DNA from 2 places in the Methyloceanibacter sp. wino2 genome. Region 1 is predicted to be linked to the other one. Evidence: riboswitches for the same ligand, from Rfam matches in the RefSeq annotation. Region 1 holds a riboswitch; the other holds the start of a gene.

The links. Region 1 has a riboswitch for cobalamin ahead of DCY11_RS06065 (carbohydrate porin). Riboswitches for the same ligand answer to the same signal wherever they lie in the genome.
Region 2: another riboswitch for cobalamin. It lies ahead of DCY11_RS16030 (carbohydrate porin); the one in region 1 lies ahead of DCY11_RS06065 (carbohydrate porin).

What each region holds. Positions count from the first base shown of each region.
Region 1 covers NZ_CP028960.1:1,302,878-1,312,995, reverse strand. Annotated here, with positions in the region: gene DCY11_RS06080 (alpha-2-macroglobulin) at 1-1,835, opposite strand, end outside; gene DCY11_RS06075 (LysR substrate-binding domain-containing protein) at 1,995-2,924, opposite strand; gene DCY11_RS06070 (imelysin family protein) at 3,194-4,471, shown strand; cobalamin riboswitch at 4,708-4,919, shown strand; gene DCY11_RS06065 (carbohydrate porin) at 5,020-6,420, shown strand; gene DCY11_RS06060 (di-heme oxidoredictase family protein) at 6,561-8,003, shown strand; gene DCY11_RS06055 (imelysin family protein) at 8,058-9,155, shown strand; gene DCY11_RS06050 (DUF1513 domain-containing protein) at 9,158-10,118, shown strand, end outside.
Region 2 covers NZ_CP028960.1:887,316-897,433, reverse strand. Annotated here, with positions in the region: gene DCY11_RS04115 (efflux RND transporter permease subunit) at 1-780, opposite strand, end outside; gene DCY11_RS04110 (efflux RND transporter periplasmic adaptor subunit) at 794-1,825, opposite strand; gene DCY11_RS16080 (hypothetical protein) at 1,811-2,218, shown strand; gene DCY11_RS04105 (tetratricopeptide repeat protein) at 2,305-3,099, opposite strand; gene DCY11_RS04100 (efflux RND transporter periplasmic adaptor subunit) at 3,770-5,038, opposite strand; gene DCY11_RS15420 (hypothetical protein) at 5,152-5,511, opposite strand; gene DCY11_RS04090 (DUF411 domain-containing protein) at 5,699-6,139, opposite strand; gene DCY11_RS04085 (MerR family DNA-binding protein) at 7,319-7,639, opposite strand; cobalamin riboswitch at 8,074-8,276, shown strand; gene DCY11_RS16030 (carbohydrate porin) at 8,381-9,055, shown strand; gene DCY11_RS04075 (carbohydrate porin) at 9,039-9,776, shown strand.

The DNA of each region.
Region 1 (10,118 bases):
CGCTCTGGCACATAGTCTTCGACGAGGAAGCTCGTCTCGCCGATCGGCGCCGCCTTCGGATCCGAATAGACCTTGACCCGGTACGTGCCGGTCTGGGCGGCGGCGATGAGCGGCAGATCGACGGACAGGCCGCCGACCCCTGCGTCCTGCGCGACTATGCGGCGATACTCGATGCCGTCCGGCCGGTCGACAACGAGTGTCGCGTTTAGGTCCGGCACGGCGATCCCCGCAGCGTTCCGGAGCAGAGCCGTGATGTGCACGGTCTCGCCGGTGCGGTAGACGCCACGCTCGGTGAAGACGAAGGAGTCGAGGCCCTTCGGCGCATCCCGCCCCGCCACGCCCCGGTCGGTCAGATCAAAGCCCGGTGTCTTCAGGTTGAGGAAGGCGTAATCGCCTTCCGTGGCGCCCGTCACCAGCAGCGCAGGCGCAAGGCCGCCCTTACCGCGCGCGAGACCCGGCGCGAACGTCACTGCGCCGTCCGCATCGGTCGTTGCTGTGCCGAGAACCTCGTTGTTGCGGGCGATCAGCCGCAGTTCGATGCCGGAGATCGGCTCCGTCGTGGCGAGCGAGTTGACGAAGGCATGAATACCGTCCGAGCCGGAATAGGCCGTCAGCCCGTAGTCCGAGACAACGAACCATTGGGTCGCGCGCTCGCCGTAGTCGTCGCCCGGAACGTCGGAGGGCCGCGCGGCGAGGATATAGATGCCGGGCGCCAAGTGGGGCACGGCCTCGCTGATCGGGAAGGCCGTCGTCACGTCCTTGTTCAGGTCCTTCTTGACCTTGAGCGAACCGCTCCAAACTTCCTCGCCGCTTTCATCCGCGATGTTTTCGAGGCTGTAACCGTAGAGATTGCGCTGAAAGTCGTAGCCGAGCACGGTCCCCAGCAGATTGCGGTCGCCGATGCGATACAGCGTGACGTCGAGTGCGCCGGTATTGACCGACTGGAGCGGAATGCCCTGCTGCCCGGTGCTGGGCAGTACGTACGCCTTGCCCACGGGCCGTACCGACGGCGTGCGATCGCGCACATAGATCGTGAACGGGGCGTTCTTGATGAGATCCTCGTGGACGGACGAGGGCAGCCCCGCACGCAAGGTCACATTATAGGACTCGCCGTGCTTCAGGCCCTCCACGCAAAGCTGCTTGTCATCGAGCGACAGGGCCGGTTTGTCCTCGCCGGCGACGGCGACGAATGGAGCGTAGTCCGCGCGCGCAAGCAGAGGCTCGGTGAACTGGAAACATGCCCGGGGTGAGGTCGCGTCGGAATCCACGCTGAAATCGGCGACCCGGAATCCGTATTTCTCGCGAAGCTGAGCGTAGGTGGCCGCCAGGCCCGGATCGTCGTCGAGCGTGGTGGCAAGCCGCAGCGCGTTCAGCGCCGGACGCCACTCGCTGCCCTTGGCGAACGCGTTGGCGAGAGACCCGAGTGCGGCGGCTTGGCCCTTCGGTGTCTTCGCCTGTGTGTAGGCGATATAGGCGGCAGTTCTGGCTTCGCGGTAGCGCTCGCTGCCATCGTCGTCTTCGTCCGGCGGGATGGCCAGCCAGATGTCGGCAAGGCGCCGCCAAGCCTCGGAGTCGTTCGGCGCGGCGGTAACGATCTGCCCATAGATAAAGGCGGCGTTCCCGAGAGACTGCTTCCGCAGCTGCACGGCGGCCTGCTCCTTCAGCATCGGCACGGGCCGCTCGATGGTGCCGGACTCGTTCTTGAGGTCGACTTTGAGCGTGATGGCCGCTTCGTCCAGCGCGTCGTCTTGATAGGTCTTGTCGGCGGCGAAAGCGGATAGGGAGACGCAGGCGAAAAGCACAGCGGCAAAGCCGGTGCGAAACCACACAACCATGGGTGTCCTCCAGACGCCCGGCCCTCGGCGGCGAGCGGGCGAGGAGGCCATGGTAGCGGAGCATCATGACGGAAACAATTGAGCGGTTGTGGGCCGGTCGGCCGCAACGTGACCGCGCCGCAAACGCCCGACGGACGGGCCATTGCCAATGATTTGACGCTAGCCCGCCACGTCCTGAGCCAGGAGCTCTTGGGCTAGAAGCGAGAACTCGCCGCGCAGCCATTGATGGCACTCGTCGCGGTCGTAGCTCGTGTGCCACAGGAGGCGCACGGGAAACGTCACGGGCTCGACGGGTTGCTTGATCCGCGAGAGGCCGAACTGCCGTTCCAGCAAGCTTGCGAGTGAGGCCGGGAGCGTAAGCAGGGCATCGCTGTTGAGCGTGGCCATGACGCCCACAAGCGCGGAGGAGACCTGCGACGTTCGCCGGATGTCGTGCCCCGCCTGCGCCAGCCGGTCGGCGAGACCTTGGAACCCTGGGAGGGAGTGAACGGCCACGTGCTCCGCACCGGCGAAGGCTTCGCCGTTCGGGCGCCGCTTGGAGAACGGGTGCCCCGGCCGCGCCAGGGTTGCGAGTTCGTCGTCGAAAAGCTTGGCGGCGCGTACGTCCGGCGCCTGGGCGCTCTCGCCCATGATGTCGATGACGAAGTGGCAGCGCGCGTTGCGCAACTCGTCGATAATCGACTCCATATTGGACGACGTCCAATCGACCCGGACGCTCGGCGCGCCCTCCTGCAACCGCTTGCGCAGTGGCTCGATGAGGATCAATTCGCCGGCCTCGCTGGAGGCTGCGGCAAACGCGCGCATCGTCAGCGACGGGTCGAACGGCTTGTTGGGACGAAGCAGGCTCTCCATGCCCGCGAGGATCACGTGGACCGTCGGCGCTAGTTCCTGAGCCCGGGCGGTTGGAACAAGCCTCTGCCCGGCGCGCACGAAAAGCTCATCGTCAAACAATTCCCGCAACTTAGCCAAGGCATGGCTGATGGCGGAGGCGCTGCGCCCGAGCCGTTCGGCGGCACGTGTGACGCTGGCGTCGACCAGCAGTGCATCGAGCGTCACGAGCAGATTGGCGTCGACTTCCTTAAGATGCATATCATTCAACTATTATCATGAAAACTGTTCACTTCATTCATGATAGGGCCCCCGTAGGGTTCTGGCAAGACATTCGGCCGCCCAGCCCGAGTGTCTGAAGTGTTTCAGCCCGAGCCGAAACGCTTCCTCATCTCAGCCTTGCGGCGGCCCACGGTCCCTGGCCGCTGGGCCGTCGCATCTTTCGCCCTTGTCATAGACAAAAGCGATCGAAATTGGTGATTTTAGATAGAAAACGACCGGCGAGTCGTAGCAACTTGAGAGGGAGTTCGATGTTTCGAGGACTAAAGACGATGGTGCCGGCGGCTGTCCTGGCGTTTGGCTGTTACGTCTCGCCCGCGCTGGCCGATAGCCCTAAGGACGTTTTGAAGAATTACGCCGACATCGCGCAGGCCGGATACGAAGATTCGCTTGAGACTGCCAAGACCATGCAGCTCGCGATCGACGAGTTCCTGGAGAGCCCGACGGAGTCGAACCTGCGCGCCGCCCGCGCCGCCTGGATCGCCGCGCGCCCCTCCTACATGCAGACCGAGGCCTACCGTTTCGGCAATCCGATCGTCGATGATTGGGAAGGCAAGGTGAATGCCTGGCCGCTGGACGAAGGTCTGATCGACTACGTCGCCGAGGTCTATGGTGACGAGTCGCCCGAGAACGAACTCTACGTGGCCGACGTGATCAAGAACGTCTCCCTGTCGCTCGGCGGCAAGAAGATCGATACCTCGAAGATCACGAAAGCGCTGCTTGCCGACACGCTGCAGGAAGCGGGCGGTGTCGAGGCGAACGTGGCGACGGGGTATCACGCGGTCGAGTTCCTACTTTGGGGACAAGACCTGAACGGCACGGAGCCCGGCGCCGGCGAGCGTCCCGCGTCCGACTACGATCTGAAGAACTGCTCCAACGGCAATTGCCAACGGCGCGCCGAGTACCTGAGCACCGTCACCCAACTCCTGATCGACGATCTGCAGTGGATGGCCGATCAGTGGAAAGAAGGCGGCGATGCGCGCAAGGCCGTCATGGACGCGGGCGATGAAGGCGGCCTGACCGTCATCATGACCGGTCTCGGCAGCCTGTCTTATGGCGAGCTGGCCGGCGAGCGCATCAAACTCGGCCTGATGGTGCACGACCCGGAAGAGGAGCATGACTGCTTCTCCGACAACACCCATGCCGCACACTTCTTCGACGCGCTCGGCATCCACAATGTCTACACGGGCCGCTATCGCCGCGCCGACGGCTCCGTCGTTTCGGGCCCGAGTGTCTCGGATGTGGTCAAGGCCAAGGATCCGAAAGTAGACGCCGAAGTCATCGCCGCGCTCGATGCCACCATGGACGCGATGAACACGCTCTATCTGCGTGCTCTGACCACCGAGAACTACGACCAGATGATTGGTGAGGGGAACGACGAGGGCAACAAGGTCGTCCAGGACGTGGTCGACGCTCTGCTCGTTCAGACCAAGGCGATCGAGCGGGCCGTGGCAACGCTGGATCTGAAAGCCATCGAGTTCGAGGGATCGGACAGTCTCGATGCGCCCGAGAAGGTGGGAGCTGAATAGACCAAACAGTACGGTCGGCAATAGTTGAAGAGAAATCAGCTACTGCGACGACAATCGACCTTGAGAAAAGATGACTCGGAATGTTGTATTTTACGCATTCCGAGTCGGATCAACGGCGAAAAACAGCCGAAGACGATTAGCAGAATAGAACCTGAAGCCGTTGGGGGGCTGAAAGAATGACAAAAGATCGCAGAGGGTCGGGTGCTCGACCCATTGACAGTATGAGCGCCAGAGGACAGCTTGTGGCTGTTGAAGGTTCCTCGAAGACTCGTTCCGAGAGGATGAAAAGGGAACACGGTGTGTGCCTCTATGGCGCCGAAGCCGTGGCTGCCCCCGCAACTGTGAGCGGTGAGCTCGCTGCCAAATGTGACCACTGGGCAACCGGGAAGGTCGGGCAGAAAGCGATGAACCGTGAGCCAGGAGACCTGCCTTCAACCGTGACAGGGCTGATGGGCGAACGGGGGTGTTCGCACATTGTCGGGATCTTCCGCCGGAATTCTCCGAAAGCGCTGACGCGATTTTTTAGTCACTCGGCTTCGGAGGGAAGAATGTCCGACACACAGAATTCTCCACGCGCGTTGCGCGTTCCTACAGGCTTTCAAATCGGCAAGGGGCTGCGCGCTGCGGCGTTCGGTGCGCTCGCACTCGTCCTTGCACCGGCCGCGGCCAACGCCGCCTGCGAGATCCCGGAAGATCCGTACGATCGGTTTGCCTCAGGGGCCAACGGAAAGCTCGACTTCATCGACGGCGCGAAGGGCGGCATGACCGGGTCGCTGAACAACACGGGCATCGACATCGGCGGCGCCTATGTCGCCGAGCCGTTCTACAATTGGGGCGGCACCGACGAGGGCGGCGAGTATCAAGGTGTGCTCGAGCTCTACGTCAACGCCGACATGAAGAAGCTCGGTCTGTGGGACGGTCTTTGCTTCCACGCCAATGGCTACCAGATCCACGGCAACTCCATCACGGGCTCCAATATCGGGTCCCTGATGCCGGTCACCAGCTTCGAGGCGAACGACGCGACGCGCCTGTTCGAGATCTGGTTCGAGCAGTTCCTGTTCAACGACACGGTGTCGGTCAAGGTCGGTCAGCTCGCGGCGGACGCCGAGTTCTTCTTCGCTGAAGGCGGTGGCTACTTCATCAACGGCACGTGGGGGTGGGCGCCGATCGCGGCCGAAAACAACCCCGGCGGCGGTCCGGCCTACCCGCTGGCCACGCCCGGCGTTCGTGTCGCCGTCACGCCGACGGAGCAAACCAGCCTGATGGTCGGTGTCTACAACGGTAATCCGGCTCCGGACTGCGCCGCGGACGATCCGCAAGTGTGCAACAACGACGGACTGGATTTCGGTCTGCGCGATCGGACGCTCTTGATGGCGGAAGGCGCCTACAGCTATTCGCTGGCGGGCGGTGAACTGCCGGGTTCGATCAAGATCGGTGGTTGGAACCACTTCGGGGACTTCAACCACATCTATACCGATGTAGGCGGCAACCCCATCGCGATCTCCGGCAAGGACGGCAAGCCGCTGGACAACGATTACGCTCTCTATGTGATCTTGGATCAGCTTCTGTGGCACGCGCCGGGTACGGAAGAGGGGCAGGGCCTCGGCTTCTTCACCCGCTTCGCCGGAGCGCCGGACGATCGAAACTATGTCGATTTCTACTTCGACGTGGGTGTGACCATGACGGGCATGATCCCGGGCCGTCCGAACGACGCACTGGCCATCGGTTATGCCTATTCGAGCATTTCCGATCAGGCGCAGGCGTTCAATGTTACCAACGGCGATCCGGCCGGCGAGGGCTACGAGGCCTTGATCGAGATCGCTTACACCATGGAGGTCATCGACGGCTGGACGTTGCAGCCGGACTTCCAGTACATCATGAACCCGGATGGCGGCGTAGAAGCCGACAATGCAACGGTCATTGGCGCTCGCAGCACGTTCGCGTTCTAGAAAGGTGGGCGCGTGAACACAGTACGGTTCACGCCTTCTCAGAGTCAGTCGACCCGACAGCACCGTCAAGTCACGCGAAAGCATGGCTTGGCGGTGTCCTTCTTGTTGGGGCCTGCGTACCTCTGCTGGCGGGTCTCGTATTGTACGCGCGCTCCGCCGGCGGAGCGGGCGCGCCCGACGTGCCGGTGCCGGCGATCGATTTCACGAAAGCCGAGCCGGGCGAAGACCGGCCGGGCGGCGGCGCCACATCCCGTGCCGCGACCGACACCGCCAACGCGTTCTCGCAATCATCCGGCAATATGGGGTTCCGCAAGGAACTCGACTTCAAAATCGGGAACAGCATTTTCCGGCGGCATTGGGTTTCGGCGCCCGCCTCGACCGATGCCTCGGACGGCCTGGGGCCGCTCTTCAATGTGCGTGGCTGCCAGGACTGCCACCTCAAGGACGGACGCGGCCATCCTCCGCTCGCCTCGAACACGCCGGGACCGACGGCCTCGCTCCTGTTCCGTCTTTCCGTGCCCCCCAAGACCGATGACGAGAAGGCTCTCCTCGCCTCCGGCAAGGTGACGGTGCTGCCTGAGCCTGTCTACGGCGGGCAATTGCAGGACATGTCGATCCAGGGCCACGACGCCGAGGGCGCCGTCAAAGTGTCCTACGAGGAGAAAGAAGTTTCGCTCGGGGACGGCGAGACAGTCTCGTTGCGCGCGCCGCACTACGAACTGACCGGACTCAACTACGGTCCCATCAGCCCGGACGTGATGGTGGGCCCGCGCATCGCCCCGCCAATGATCGGGCTCGGACTGCTCGAGGCGGTTCCGGAAGAGCAAATCATGGCCAACGCCGACCCGGACGATGCGAACGGGGACGGTATTTCAGGCCGTCCGAACCGGATGTGGTCCAAGCTGCATGACAAGGAGATGCTGGGCCGTTTCGGCTGGAAGGCGAATGTGCCGACCATCGTCGAACAGAACGCCGATGCGTTTTCCGGTGACATCGGCATCTCGACGACGCTGCATCCGAGCGGCGCCGGCGAATGCACCGAGAGGCAGACGTCGTGCATCGACGCGCCGTCGGGCAACTCGCCCAAGTACCAGAACGTGGAAGTGGGCGACGAGCTGTTCGATCTGATGACGTTCTACACGCAGAACCTGGCGGTTCCGCCGCGCCGGAACGTGGATGCGCCCGAGGTGCTGAAGGGCAAAGAGCTTTTCTACAAGGTCGGCTGCGCTCAATGTCACCAGCCCAACTTCACGACCGGCGATATGCCTGAGCAGACCCACCTGTCGAACCAGCTCATCTGGCCGTACACGGACATGCTGCTCCACGACATGGGCGAGGGGCTGGCGGACGATCGGCCGGACGGCAAGGCAACTGGGAGCGAATGGCGTACGCCGCCGCTCTGGGGTATCGGTCTGACCGAGACGGTGAGCGGCCACACCCAGTTCCTTCATGACGGCAGGGCCCGTAATCTCACGGAGGCCATCCTGTGGCACGGCGGCGAGGGCCAAGCGGCCCGCGACCGTTTTGCCTCGCTGGACAAGGAGGATCGGGAACGCCTCCTGGCGTTTTTGAACTCGCTCTAGTCGCGACAACCGGGCCCCACGCCAAGCTGCGCATCAGATGTTAGACATATGCCAATGACCCGTTTCCTCCATTCGGCCCTGTCCCTCGGGATTCTGTTTCTTGCTCTTGGTTCGGCCGGGCCCGCGGCGCGGGCGGAGGCGGATCATGGCGCCGTTGCCGAGGCCGCGCTGACGAAAGTCATACGGCCGGGTTACGAGGCATTCGCGGACGATGCCGCGACCTTGGCGGCCGTGACCGCCATGCTCTGTAGGGATCCCTCCGACAAGGCTTTGGCAGATGCCCGCGCGGCGTTCGTTGCGGCCGTCGAGGGTTGGAGCGCGGTCGAGATCTTTCAGTTCGGACCGGTCAATCACGAGCATCGCTACGAGCGGCTGTTCTTTTGGCCGGACCGGAAGGGCCTCGGCTACCGGCAGGTCCAGCGGGTCCTCTTGGATAAGGACGAGAGTGTCACGAGTGTGGGGACGCTCGCCAAGAAGAGTGTCGCACTGCAGGGCTTGCCGGCCCTCGAAATTCTTCTTTACGGCAAGGGATCCGACGCCCTTGCGAGCCCCGGAGACGATGCGGTGTTTCGCTGCCGCTTCGCCGCGGCAGTGACTGACAATATTGCGCAACTCTCCAAAGACCTTGTCGAGGCGTGGGCGCCCGATGCGCCGTTCACCAAGAGCTTCCTGGAACCCGAGCCCGACGGCGTGCTCTACCGCGCGCCGAAAGACGTCACGCTCGAACTCTTCAAGGCCTTCAGCAGCGGCATCGAACGGGTGCGCGATCAAAAGCTCGGCCGGGTGCTGAGCGAGTCCGCCGAGCGCGCACGCCCGCGCCTCGCAGCGTTCTGGCGGAGCGGGCAGACCTTTCCGAACATGACCGTCAATCTTCAGTTCGTGCAGGCCCTGTTCGTCGAGGGCGGCTTTGCGGGGATCGTTGCCGACCAGTCGCCGGGCGTCGAAGACTCGGTCGTGTTCGACCTCAAGCGCAGTATCGACGTTCTTGGCGCCGAAACCGAGCCGGTAGCCGAGGTGGTCACCGACCCCGAACAGCGCGGTAAGCTCGAGGCCCTGCGCGTCGGTTTGAAGAGCGCGAACACCACCGCATCCGTATTGATTGCCGAGGGTGCGGGGCTCAGCTTCGGTTTCAACGCAGGTGATGGAGACTAGCCATGACGCTCAACCGCCGCACGTTTCTCACGGCGCTGGCCGGATCCTCGCTGGCGCTGACCGTTCCCGCAGAGCTTGCCGCCGCGTCGTTGCCGGAGCGCTTCGCCGCCGCGCGCAAGGACGACCAAGGCAACTATTCTGCGGCGCTGTTCGACCTCGAACGCGGCGACATTCGCGAAGTCCTGCTGCCGGCCCGCGGCCACGATGTCGCGCTGCGTCCGGGCGGCTCGGAATGGGTGGCATTCGCGCGACGCCCCGGCCGTTTCGGCGTCGCCGTCCCCATGGATGCGCGTAAGCCGGTTTGGTTCTCGGCCCGTCCCGGCCGGCACTTCTATGGGCATGGTGTGTTCTCCGCCGACGGCAGGCTGCTGTACACGACCGAGAACGATTACGACGGCGGGCGCGGCGTGATCGGCGTCCGCGACGCGGGAGCCGGCTATCGTCAGATCGGAGAGATTCCGAGCCACGGCATCGGCCCGCACGATCTGGCGCTGCTCTCCGACAAGCGCACGCTGGTCGTGGCCAATGGCGGCATTCAGACCCATCCGGACCGCAGGCGCGAGGAACTGAACCTCGCCGTCATGGAGCCGTCGCTCACCTATGTGGATCTCGAGACGGGGGACCTGCTGGAGCGGCACGGTCACCCCGAGGAACTTCGCCGTCTGTCCATTCGCCATCTGACGGTCGCGGGCGATGATATTGTGGCGTTCGGCTGCCAGTATCGCGGCGATGCCGACGACCTGCCGCCGCTGATGGGATTCCACCGGCGCGGTGAAACGCTGACCGTCATTCCGGCGCCGGAAGAGACTCAACTCACCCTGAAGAACTACATCGGGTCGGTGACGGCCGATTCGGATGGCTCGGTTGTGGCGGCGTCCGCGCCGAAGGGTGGGGTCGTGACCTATTGGGACCCGAAAGCACGACGCTTTCTCGGATCGTGCAGTCTGCGCGACGGCTGCGGAC
Region 2 (10,118 bases), 420 kb from region 1:
GTCGCGGACCTTCACTGGCACCCCGTCGACCACTTTCAGGATCGTGTCCTCGATATCGGCGATGCCGCCCGCGAGGCCGATCGAGCGCACGAGATACTGCTCGGAATTCTTGACGATGTACTGCGCGCCGGCGTTGCCGTTATTGGCCTTCACCGCGTCGACCACGTCGCCGATGCCGAGCCGGTAGCGGAGCAGGGCCTGCGGATCGACCTGAACCTGGAACTGCTTGACCTCGCCTCCCAGCGACAAGACCTCGGTGACGCCCGGGACGGTCTGCAGGTTGAACTTGATGATCCAGTCCTGGATCTCGCGCATCTCCTCGGGCGTGCGTCCGCCCGTGGTATCCTCGACGTAGTAGAACAGGATCTGCCCGAGGCCGGTGGTGATGGGTCCCATCTCCGGCTCGCCGAAACCGTCGGGGATCTCCTCGCGCGCCGTCTGCAAGCGTTCCCCCACGAGCTGGCGCGCGAAATAGATGTCCGTGGAGTCCTCGAAATAGACGTTCACTACGGACAGGCCGAAATTCGAGACGGAGCGGATGGTCTTCAGTCCGGGAAGACCGTTCATGGCGACTTCGATGGGATAGGTGACGTAGCGTTCGACCTCCTCGGGCGCGAGCCCCTCGGTCTCGGTGAAGACCTGCACGAGCGTCGGCGATACGTCCGGGAAGGCGTCCACGGGAAGATTGCGGTAGCTCTGGAAGCCCGCCACCAGAACGCCCACGGCGAGAATGCAGATCAGCAGGCGCTGTCGCAGGATGGCTTCGAGGAAGGTATGCATCGAACGCGCGGCGCTAGTGGTTGTGACCGTCGTCGAAGCCCGACTTGGCGAGCTGCGACTTGACGACGAAGGCGCCGTCGGTGACGACCGTGTCGCCGGTGCTGAGCCCCGCCAGCACCTCGACATAGTCGTGGTTGCGCCGCCCGAGGGTGACCGATTGCGGCTTCAGCTTCCCGTCCTTGTGTTTGACGAACACGACGTCCTGTCCTTCATGCGTTTGCAGGGCCGAGGCCGGGACGCGCACATTCGCGGGCTCTTCGACGACCGCGATGTCGGCGGTGACGAACATGCCGGGCCGGAGCCGCATCGGCGTGTTTTCGAGAACGACACGGGCATTGGCGGTGCGCGTTTCCTCGGAAACGTTGGGCGTCACGAAGGCGATGGTTCCCTCGGCCTCGAATCCTCCGTCCGTCAGGATGGTCACACTTTGCCCCGCCCGGACCTGTTCAAGATCGTGGGCGTAGATGCTGATATCGACCCAGACGGTGGAAACGTCGGCGATGACGAAGGCCTCACGATCGGTCGGCACGGACTCGCCGCGGGTCAGATGCCGGGTGACCACGGTGCCGCTGAGCGGCGCATGCATGACATATTCCGTGAGGTCCGAGGCGCCTTCCTCGGAAATCTCCTTCAGGCGATCTTCGCCAATGCCGAGAGCGAACAGCTTCTGCCGCGCGTTGCGAAGGTTGATGCGCGCTTCGGCGTATTCGGTCTTGACTTCGAGGTGGATCTTCTCCGAGACGATCCGCTTCTCGATCAGCGCTTCGGCGCGTGAGAAGTTCTCCTTGGTCAGGGCCAGCCGTTCGAGGCTCGCGAGATAGGCCGCCTTGGCGTCGGCCAGCTCCCGGCTTTCCAAGACGGCGAGCGCTTGTCCTTCGGTGACACGGTCGCCTTCCGCGGCGTTGATCGTCTGGGCGATGCCCGGCACGCGCGGCACCACATGCGCGAGCCTGTTCTCGTCATAGACGACTTCGGCAGGACGCTTGATCGTCACCGCGATGGGACCGCCCGCGACGGGAGCCGTGCGGACTTGGAACGTCTCCATTTGGTCGGGGGTCAGATCGACGCCGCCGTGGTCGTCGTGGTCGGAATGCTCTCCTTCGTGGTCGTGACCTTCGTGTCCCTCATCATCCTCGTTACCTTCGTTCTTTTCATGATTCTCGTGATCGTGGCCCTCATGGTCATCGTGATTCTCATGCCCCTCATGATCGTCGGTCGCGGAATCGTCCGGGGCCTCTCGATGGCCTTCTTTGGTCTCCTCGTCGTGGGCATGGTCATGATCGTGGTCATGATCCGCAGCGCCTGCCTCAGCGTCCTCGGCGGGGGCGCGGTCTTTGACCGATCCTGTCTCTTCGACCGGATCGCTCCCCGCTTCGTGATCGTCATGATCGTGATCCGCGTGGTCCTCGCGGGCCGCGGCAGACGAGAGGGAATATGAAGCCCAGATACCAGGGATGACAGTAACACTGGCGATAACTAGAGCAGTACCGCAAAGCCCGCGCGCTAGCTTGCTTGAGCTCCTTTTCATTGGTCGATTTCCTGGTTGCTATTGCTGCGCTGGGAAAGTCGCACAACTCCGGCCTGCGCTTCTTTTGACTCCGGTTGTAAGGCTAGGGCGCTGCGGTAGTCTCTCAGCGCGCTATCAATATCGCCTAGTTTTTCGTAGGCGGTGGCCCGTTGTATCAGAGCCAGGACCGTGGGTTTGAAATTGATGCCGCGCGTGAGGTCGTTGATCGCTGCACGATAGTTGCCGTCCGACAGCGCGATCTCACCTCTACCGTAGTAACAGAGCGGCATGTCAACACGTAGGTCGAGGCCCTTTTCGAAATCAGCCAGGGCTTTCTCAGGTTCCATTTTCCGCAGATAGCTAAGGCCCCGATTGCAATAAGCGTATCCGAGATCAGGTCTTATTTTGATTGCCTCAGTAAGGTCGACGATCGCCTCATCGTATTGGAGTGCCGCCACACGGGCCGAGCCTCTGTTGTACCACCCCTCAAAGCGCTCTGGAGCAAGTGCGATGACGCGGGAGTAGTCACTAAGGCCCGCATCAAATTCACCGAGCCTCACGTAAGTGCTACCGCGGTTGAGATAAGCCTGGGCATGCTCGGGGTCGATCCCAATCAGTTCGCTAAAGTCGGCTATTGCTTGAATGGGCTTTCCCGCCTTGAGGCACGAAAAAGCGCGAGTAGCGAGCTGATCTGCACGCCTCGTTTCTGTCAAAGACGAGTCAATAGGGGCGACGTCGCATTGTGGCGTTGCCAGTGCCGGCAACGGAGCCGTCATACCAATAAGGATCAGTGAAAGGAATCTTTTGCGCATGGTTCAATGCACCTTTGCTGCGGACAAGATATGCAGCAGGACTCGAACTGGAATTGCCGATTCTGGGCGAAAGTCGAGCACCAATAAGGTGCACGACTCACCCAAGATCCCACTGCTGTTTAAGCAGACAGCGTCTGCACGGGGGCAGCCGTTGAATCAGGCGATTGCGCGTGGTGGTTTTAGAAGAGAAAAGGCAACGTAGAGTGCATAACCAGGGGCGGCCGCGAATCCGAACCTACCACTCTTCAGCCCTTGCCGCAGGTCATTCTGAGGCACCGCATGCACGGCGGGCGCGCAGCAATGGGCGTCTAGACAGACACTGAGGCCGTGGCTCGGGCTTTCCCTTTCGGTTTCAAGCCCAGAAGGATCGCTGTGCGTGAACGAGCTAACCAGCCTGACCTCCGCGGGACTGGCGTGCTCATGAGGCACGCCAAAATCGCTCGAAACGGTGTGAACGACTGAATTCGCATGCCCGACCGCGCCTCCGAACATAAGTGCGGTGGCCAAAAAAAGCCGGACCAGTCGTAAAAAAAAGCGGCTCATCGATGAAACCAGCCTCGGCGGGCAAGGAATGTCAAGCCACATTGCCGAAAATGACAGAGAAATCTGGCAATTCGTGACGAGCCCGACCAGGAAGATGTTTCGACCGACCAACTAACGATGCGCGCGATTATTCACGTGCCCCCTGGTTGAAGGCTTCGAGCGCCGCTTTCAGCTTGCTTTCGGCGTCGATGAGGAAGGTGGCGGAGATCACGACCTCCTCGCCTTCCTCCAAGCCGTCGATCACTTCTATAAAGCCGCTGCCGATGCGCCCAATGCTGACCTCGCGCGGCTCGAACCGGTCTTCACCCTTGGCGATGAGAACGATCTTGCGCGTGCCGCTGTCGATGACGGCGTTGGAAGGCACCGCCATGACGTCGGGAGCATCGGCGTCGGGACGGAGCACCACGTCGGCATACATGCCGGGCTTCATCGACCCGTCGGGATTCGGCAGCTCGATGCGGACCGAGACGGTTCGCGTCTCCATCGTTCGCATGTGGGGATAGATGAAGGTCACTTTGCCTTCGTGCGGGTCGTTGGGGAAGGCGCGGAGCGTTACCGTGACGGGCGTGCCGACCTTGACGTCGGCGATGTCAGCCTCGGCCACTTCGGCAATGACCCAAACATGCGAGTTGTCGGCGATGCGGAACAACTCCTCGCCCGCCTCCACAAACTGGCCCTTGAGCACGTTTTTCTCGATTACGTGGCCCGAGGCGGGCGCCGGCCAATCGAGCGTTCTCACATTCTCCTTGGTCTCGATCACCTCGTCGATCCGTTCTTGCGGTACGTCGAGGTTACGCAACTTTTGAATGGCGCCTCTGACGTCCCGGTTGAAGCCGGTGCGGCCTTGCGTGCGCAACGAGACCAGGAGGTCGACTTGGGCCAGCTGAATTTGCGGACTGTAGAACCGGAACATCGGATCGCTCGTCTTTACGTGCGCCCCGGCCTTATTGACAAACAGATCCTCGATGTAGCCGTCGGAGCGAACCGTCACGACCCAAAGTGTCGATTCGTCGTGCTCGACCGTGCCAACGCCGCGTACCTCACGGGATAACGCTTTGAGGCCGACCGTCTCGGTCTTGACGCCGCTTCGTTGAATCTTGGCCAGGCTCACCTTCACGGTGTCACTGTCATCGACCTCGTCGGCGTAGACGGGGATGTAGTCCATGCCCATGGAGTCCTTCTTCGGCACCGGCGAGGTGTCCGGCAGACCCATGGGGTTGCGGTAATAGAGAATCTTCCGTTCGCCGTTCTCGCCTTCGCTCATCTCGTCGTGAGCGGCGGGCTCGGTCGCGGCATGTATCGGCATCGGCTCGTCCCGATGCGCGTACCAATAAGTGCCCGCCGCCCCGGCGACAATGCCGGCGGCCAGCAAGGCCAAACTACTTAGACGCTTCATAGCGCGCGTCTCCAAATCCGAGAGTGACGGGCCTTCGCAGTACAAAGGGCTCGCGCGTGCAGCTCGCCAGGCACGAGCTTGTGCGTGGCGGCGACACGACTTCGTTCAAGGATCTAGACGCGGGGTGGCGGGAGAGCCGGGTGGTCCAGCGTGGACCGGAAGCTCGTAACCAAGTTCGCGAGTTTCGGCGCTGCTTTGGGCGGCGTGGCAAGATCCATCGCCGCGACTTGAGCGGCGGAGAGCACGGTGCATTTAAGGAGGCACGCGCTGGATTCGCCGCAGCCGTTCTTAGGTTGCTTTTCGCAGTGTTTGGACTCGGCACAGCAATTCGTGTGCGCCGCCATATCGGACGCATCGGGCATGCCGGCCGCCACTCCAGCCGCCACGGCTGAGGGCATTGCGACGGCCGAGACCGGCAGGGCGGCCAGCGACAACGCCACGACGGCATCGACTATGATGCGCAAACTCCTCATGCTGCAGTTGGCGTAACCGCCGACCGTATGCTGGTCAAGTGAACTCGCTGTGAGCCCTTGACGCCCGCTTTTGACCCAGAACTGACGCACCGCCTCCCAGTACTCCCAAGTCGTGGTCGCGCTGATTAGCGCAAATCCCCCGGCAGGCGGTCGAGAGCTTCGTACAGGCGAGGCCACTGTTTAATAATTACTGAGTGGCGTAGATCGATGTGGTGCCGTCCTTCTTCACAGCATAAACCTTGATTGGTCCCTCCTTTGGACCTTCCATTCCGGGAACGCCGCTTGGCATGCCGGGAATGCTGAGACCAATGGTGTCCCGTGGCTTTTCAGCCAGAAACCTCTTTATGATTTCGCTGGTCAGGTGCCCCTCAAAAACGTAGCCGTTCAGCTTGATAAGATGGCAACCTTGAAAGCCCTCGGGCACACCGGCATCAAGGCTCATCTCAGCCAAGTTGTTCACTGACGTTATATCCAGCTCGAAGCCGCTTTTGCGCAGGTAGTCTGCGTGGGCCTCACAGCACGTGCACTGCTGTTGCTTGTAGAATGTCCCTTCTAAAGTCTGCGCAAAGGCTGAGTCGGTGACGAAGGCAAACACCAACGCGGCAATTATTCTCATGGCGTGTTTCATCCGGATACTCCTTACAATGCAGATGGCAAAGGCAAGCGTGCCAAGTGTAACCCCATTGAGGGGCGAGACTTCGGTCGCACTCGCCCTGTCCTTCTCAGCGAAAGAACAGGTACTTGACTAAGGCCGCAATAACGAGCACGGCGATGGTACCGATGATCAGCCACCAAATTCCCATACCCCACATCATTCCGTTATTCATCATCTCGCTCATGATTCAATCCTCCTAGGACTGCTGTAGAGGCTGCACTCTTTGATAATTCAGACTAATACACGCGGCGAAGATCCCTGACGCAACGCTGGTGGCCATCATCTTTGCCATATGCCCAAGCGTTCGATTATACCCGGCGCTTGAGCATCGGTCTTTGTGGGATCGGCCAGGCCTATCGGATAAGGCCCGGCCGACCCTTTCTATCGAAGTCTAACGGTTAGAGCTTTTCGTTTGGGTCCCTTGCTTCTGACCCGGACACTCGACCGCGGAACCACACTTTCCCAAGTTGTGATAGGCGTTGTGGTGCGCGGTGGCGACGTCCGACGATAGACTTACAGCGACAAACGCTACTCCAGTCAGGACGACTGCTAGTGATCGATACATTTTTCCACTCCTTTGGGCATCGATGGTTGTTCGACCGCCGCATGAACGACGGAACGCCCCCAAAAGGCGGGGGTCCCATGACTAGGCAGGCCCACTCCAGGGACTGCTCAGACGAAGTGGAAAAAGCGAGGAGGTGGTGTAGGAGCGCGGATCACCGCGCTTCTGAACCGCGAACCTTCAGTTGATTTGAGGGAGGTAGTTTTAGAGGCGGCTTCTTCCGTCCAGGTCAACGGCAAAGCCATGGGCGAGCAGGGACTATTGCAAACGACCGGCACAACACAAGGCTTGCTACAGCCATCGCAATGGTCGCACTCGCCAGCCCCAAGATTGGTAGCCGTGATCAAGTCGACAGCACCGACAATAGGTTGAGCGTGGCTCAAGCCCGCCACTGCGTGCGAACTTACGGTGAGGAAGATGGCGAAAGCGAGCCGACTGACGAACGTGACCATCTCATCAGAATGATCTCTCTGCCAAAAACATCAAGGGTCTCGTGATCAAATATTTGGCACTGGCATCCGACCCCAGTGTCGTCGTCGCTTGCACTTGCTTATGACACTTCAGCGCAGTTGCAGTCGGTAAGCCGCCACTTAACTTTGCCCGGCTAGAGCATCGAAGATGGGGCACGATTTTTGATCGCCGGGCTTACACGCCTCGGCCAGACTTTTTAGTGCTCTCTCCAACCGCTTTAGGTTGGCGATTTTGCCCTGCACCTGATCCACGTGCCGAAGAGTCAACTCCCTTGCAGCGCAATCCTGATTTCGCCCTGAGAGACTGATCAATGTGCAAATGTCGTCCAACGAAAAGCCGAGTTCACGGCTGCGACGAATGAAGGTCAGGCGTCGAGTATGATGCCGGTCGTACATGCGAAGCCCACCCCGAGTGCGGGGCGGAGCATCAAGCAGCCCCACGCGTTCGTAGTATCTAATCGTCTCGATGTTAATGGTCGAACGAAAAAAGGTAGAACTGGGGAGCGATTGCCTTCTTATTGGACACAACGTTGCACGCTGTCGTAAAGGTCATACTCCACCGTGAAGGATGTCATCATCACCCACTAGCCGATCATCACCACTTTGACCGTTCAGCGTTTCGTGTGAGCCGGCCCGAGTGGCTGGTTGCCATTCCTGAACGACCAATAAGCGAGAAGGCGCTTTGCTACCGGAGAGCCAGCCTGATCTATGTACGGCAGTCACATACGAATGCCGTACATCAACGCCCCGCTAGCCCCAACTGGCGGGGCGTCCTTTTGCATGCATTAGCCTGCGCTGAGCAACGGCCTGGCAGTGCCTCGGGACCATCCGCCTGCCAAGCAGGAACTGGCGAATTGACGAAGTTGGAATCTACTGATAATCATTTGCAAGACGGTTCCTCTATGAGGATGAAAAGGGAATGTGGAGAAGTTGGCATAATGCCAGCTAAGTCCGCAGCTGCCCCCGCAACTGTGAGCGGCAAGCCGAGCGCCAACATGTCACTGGGGGAAACCCGGGAAGACGGCGTCTAGGCAGCGACCCGCGAGCCAGGAGACCTGCCGTCACAGGTGCCTGATCGGCGTCGTGCGAGCGGGGTGCTCGCAGGCGAAGAAGGGAAGCGCTAGTTCGCGTTCCATCCGTGAAGGCTTCGCGCCGCAGGCGCACATGGATGGAAATCCTATCGTGAAGTCGATCACGGCCATTTGTCTCGTCACAACTTTATTCGCAAGTCCGTTTCTTATCGCTAACGGTTCATGGGCCGATCAGCAGCATCATCCACATGTCCGTCTTCCAGACGGGATAGGTGAGCTGCCGCCGGGGATCCCGGAGCCCTCGATTGCAACGAGTCTGCCAGGATATGGAGATCCTCGAAGTGTACGCAATGTCCTTGCCCGGCAGGGAGTTTCTTACGGCATCGACTACACCAGCGACGTGCTAGGCAACGTCTCAGGAGGAATGGAGCAAAGCGTACATTACGCAGGACTTCTCGAGGGATACCTCGATGCCGATCTTGAGAACCTCACCGGTGCACGAGGGTTGAGTTTCCATATAGATTTCTATCAAATTCACGGCACCAGCATCACTGCTGAAAACATCGGCAGCATCGTCAGCGTTAGCAACATAGAGGCATTCCCTTCCACGCGTCTGCATGAGCTTTGGCTTGAACAGGCTTTCTATGACGGGCACGCCTCTATCCGTCTCGGCCAGCTGGGTGCCGACAGTGAATTTCTCATTTCGGAGGTGGCTGCGAGATTCATCGCCTCTACCTTTGGCTGGACGACTCTCAGCTCCGACAACCTTCCTTTTTGGCGGTCCCATCTATCCGTTTGCATCACCAGGGGTGCGCGTCGCTGTTGAAGTTCAGGACCTATTCCAACTGAAATTTGGGATTTATGATAGTGATCCAGCCGGTCCCTGCGCCGAGGAACGTGATCCCGGGCAGTGTAACGCGCACGGCTTCGATTTTCGCCTTAACGATCCCCCCTTGTTGCTCTTCGAGGCCGACTATTCCTACGGCAACGGCAGCTGCCCGTCCGGCACGGTCAAACTTGGCGGCTGGTACGATTTTGGCGAGTTCGATGATCCAATACACCCGCTCGCGCAGGGGCTTTCTGCGTCTCGCCATGAAGGAAACCAAGCCGTCTATGTGGTAGTCGATCAGGTGCTCTATCAACCAGAAGGCCAATGCGGCACAGGAGGTGTATCGGCCTTCGCCCGAGCGATCCTTAGCCCGGCTGACCGCAATCAGGTCGACACTTATGCTGATGTTGGCATTGTCTTCGACGGATGGGTGCCCGGGCGCCCTCATGACGGCATCGCTCTAGGCGTCGCGTATTCCGGTATTTCGAACGAAGCCTCCGATCTCGACCGCAAGGCGGGGCTGCATATCATTCGCGATTATGAACTAATCCTCGAGTTGAACTACATTGCAGAGATCGTATCTGGCTGGGCGATACAGCCAGTGGTGCAATACATCCATAATCCCGGAGGCTCGGTGCCCAATCTATTCAACGATACACCCAACCAAAAAGTCGAGAATGCGTTGGTCGTTGGGATGAGGAGCATCATCAATTACTGATCCCAGGAATAGCGTGACGAGTAGAAACTCATGTGAAATCGGGCGGCGATTCAAAATCGCGAAACAGGCTAGAAAAGAGCGCGTCAATGCGGAGAACATGTTCGGCACCGGGTATTAGATCTCCTTGCACAACAACATCTCTTTCGGGGGCGCCGACGTCGGCCTTTGTGACGATGAAGGCCGGGTGGTAGGGCGCCAGGATAAAAAAAAGGGTGACGTGATCCTGCACCAAGGCAAAGTCTGAGCTTATAGCGCGAATTGCCGTCCTCGAGAGACCAACCCAACCAGATGTAGGCACAGGGTAACTAAACCTTCGTGTGCGTGACGCCAGAAATCGGTTGA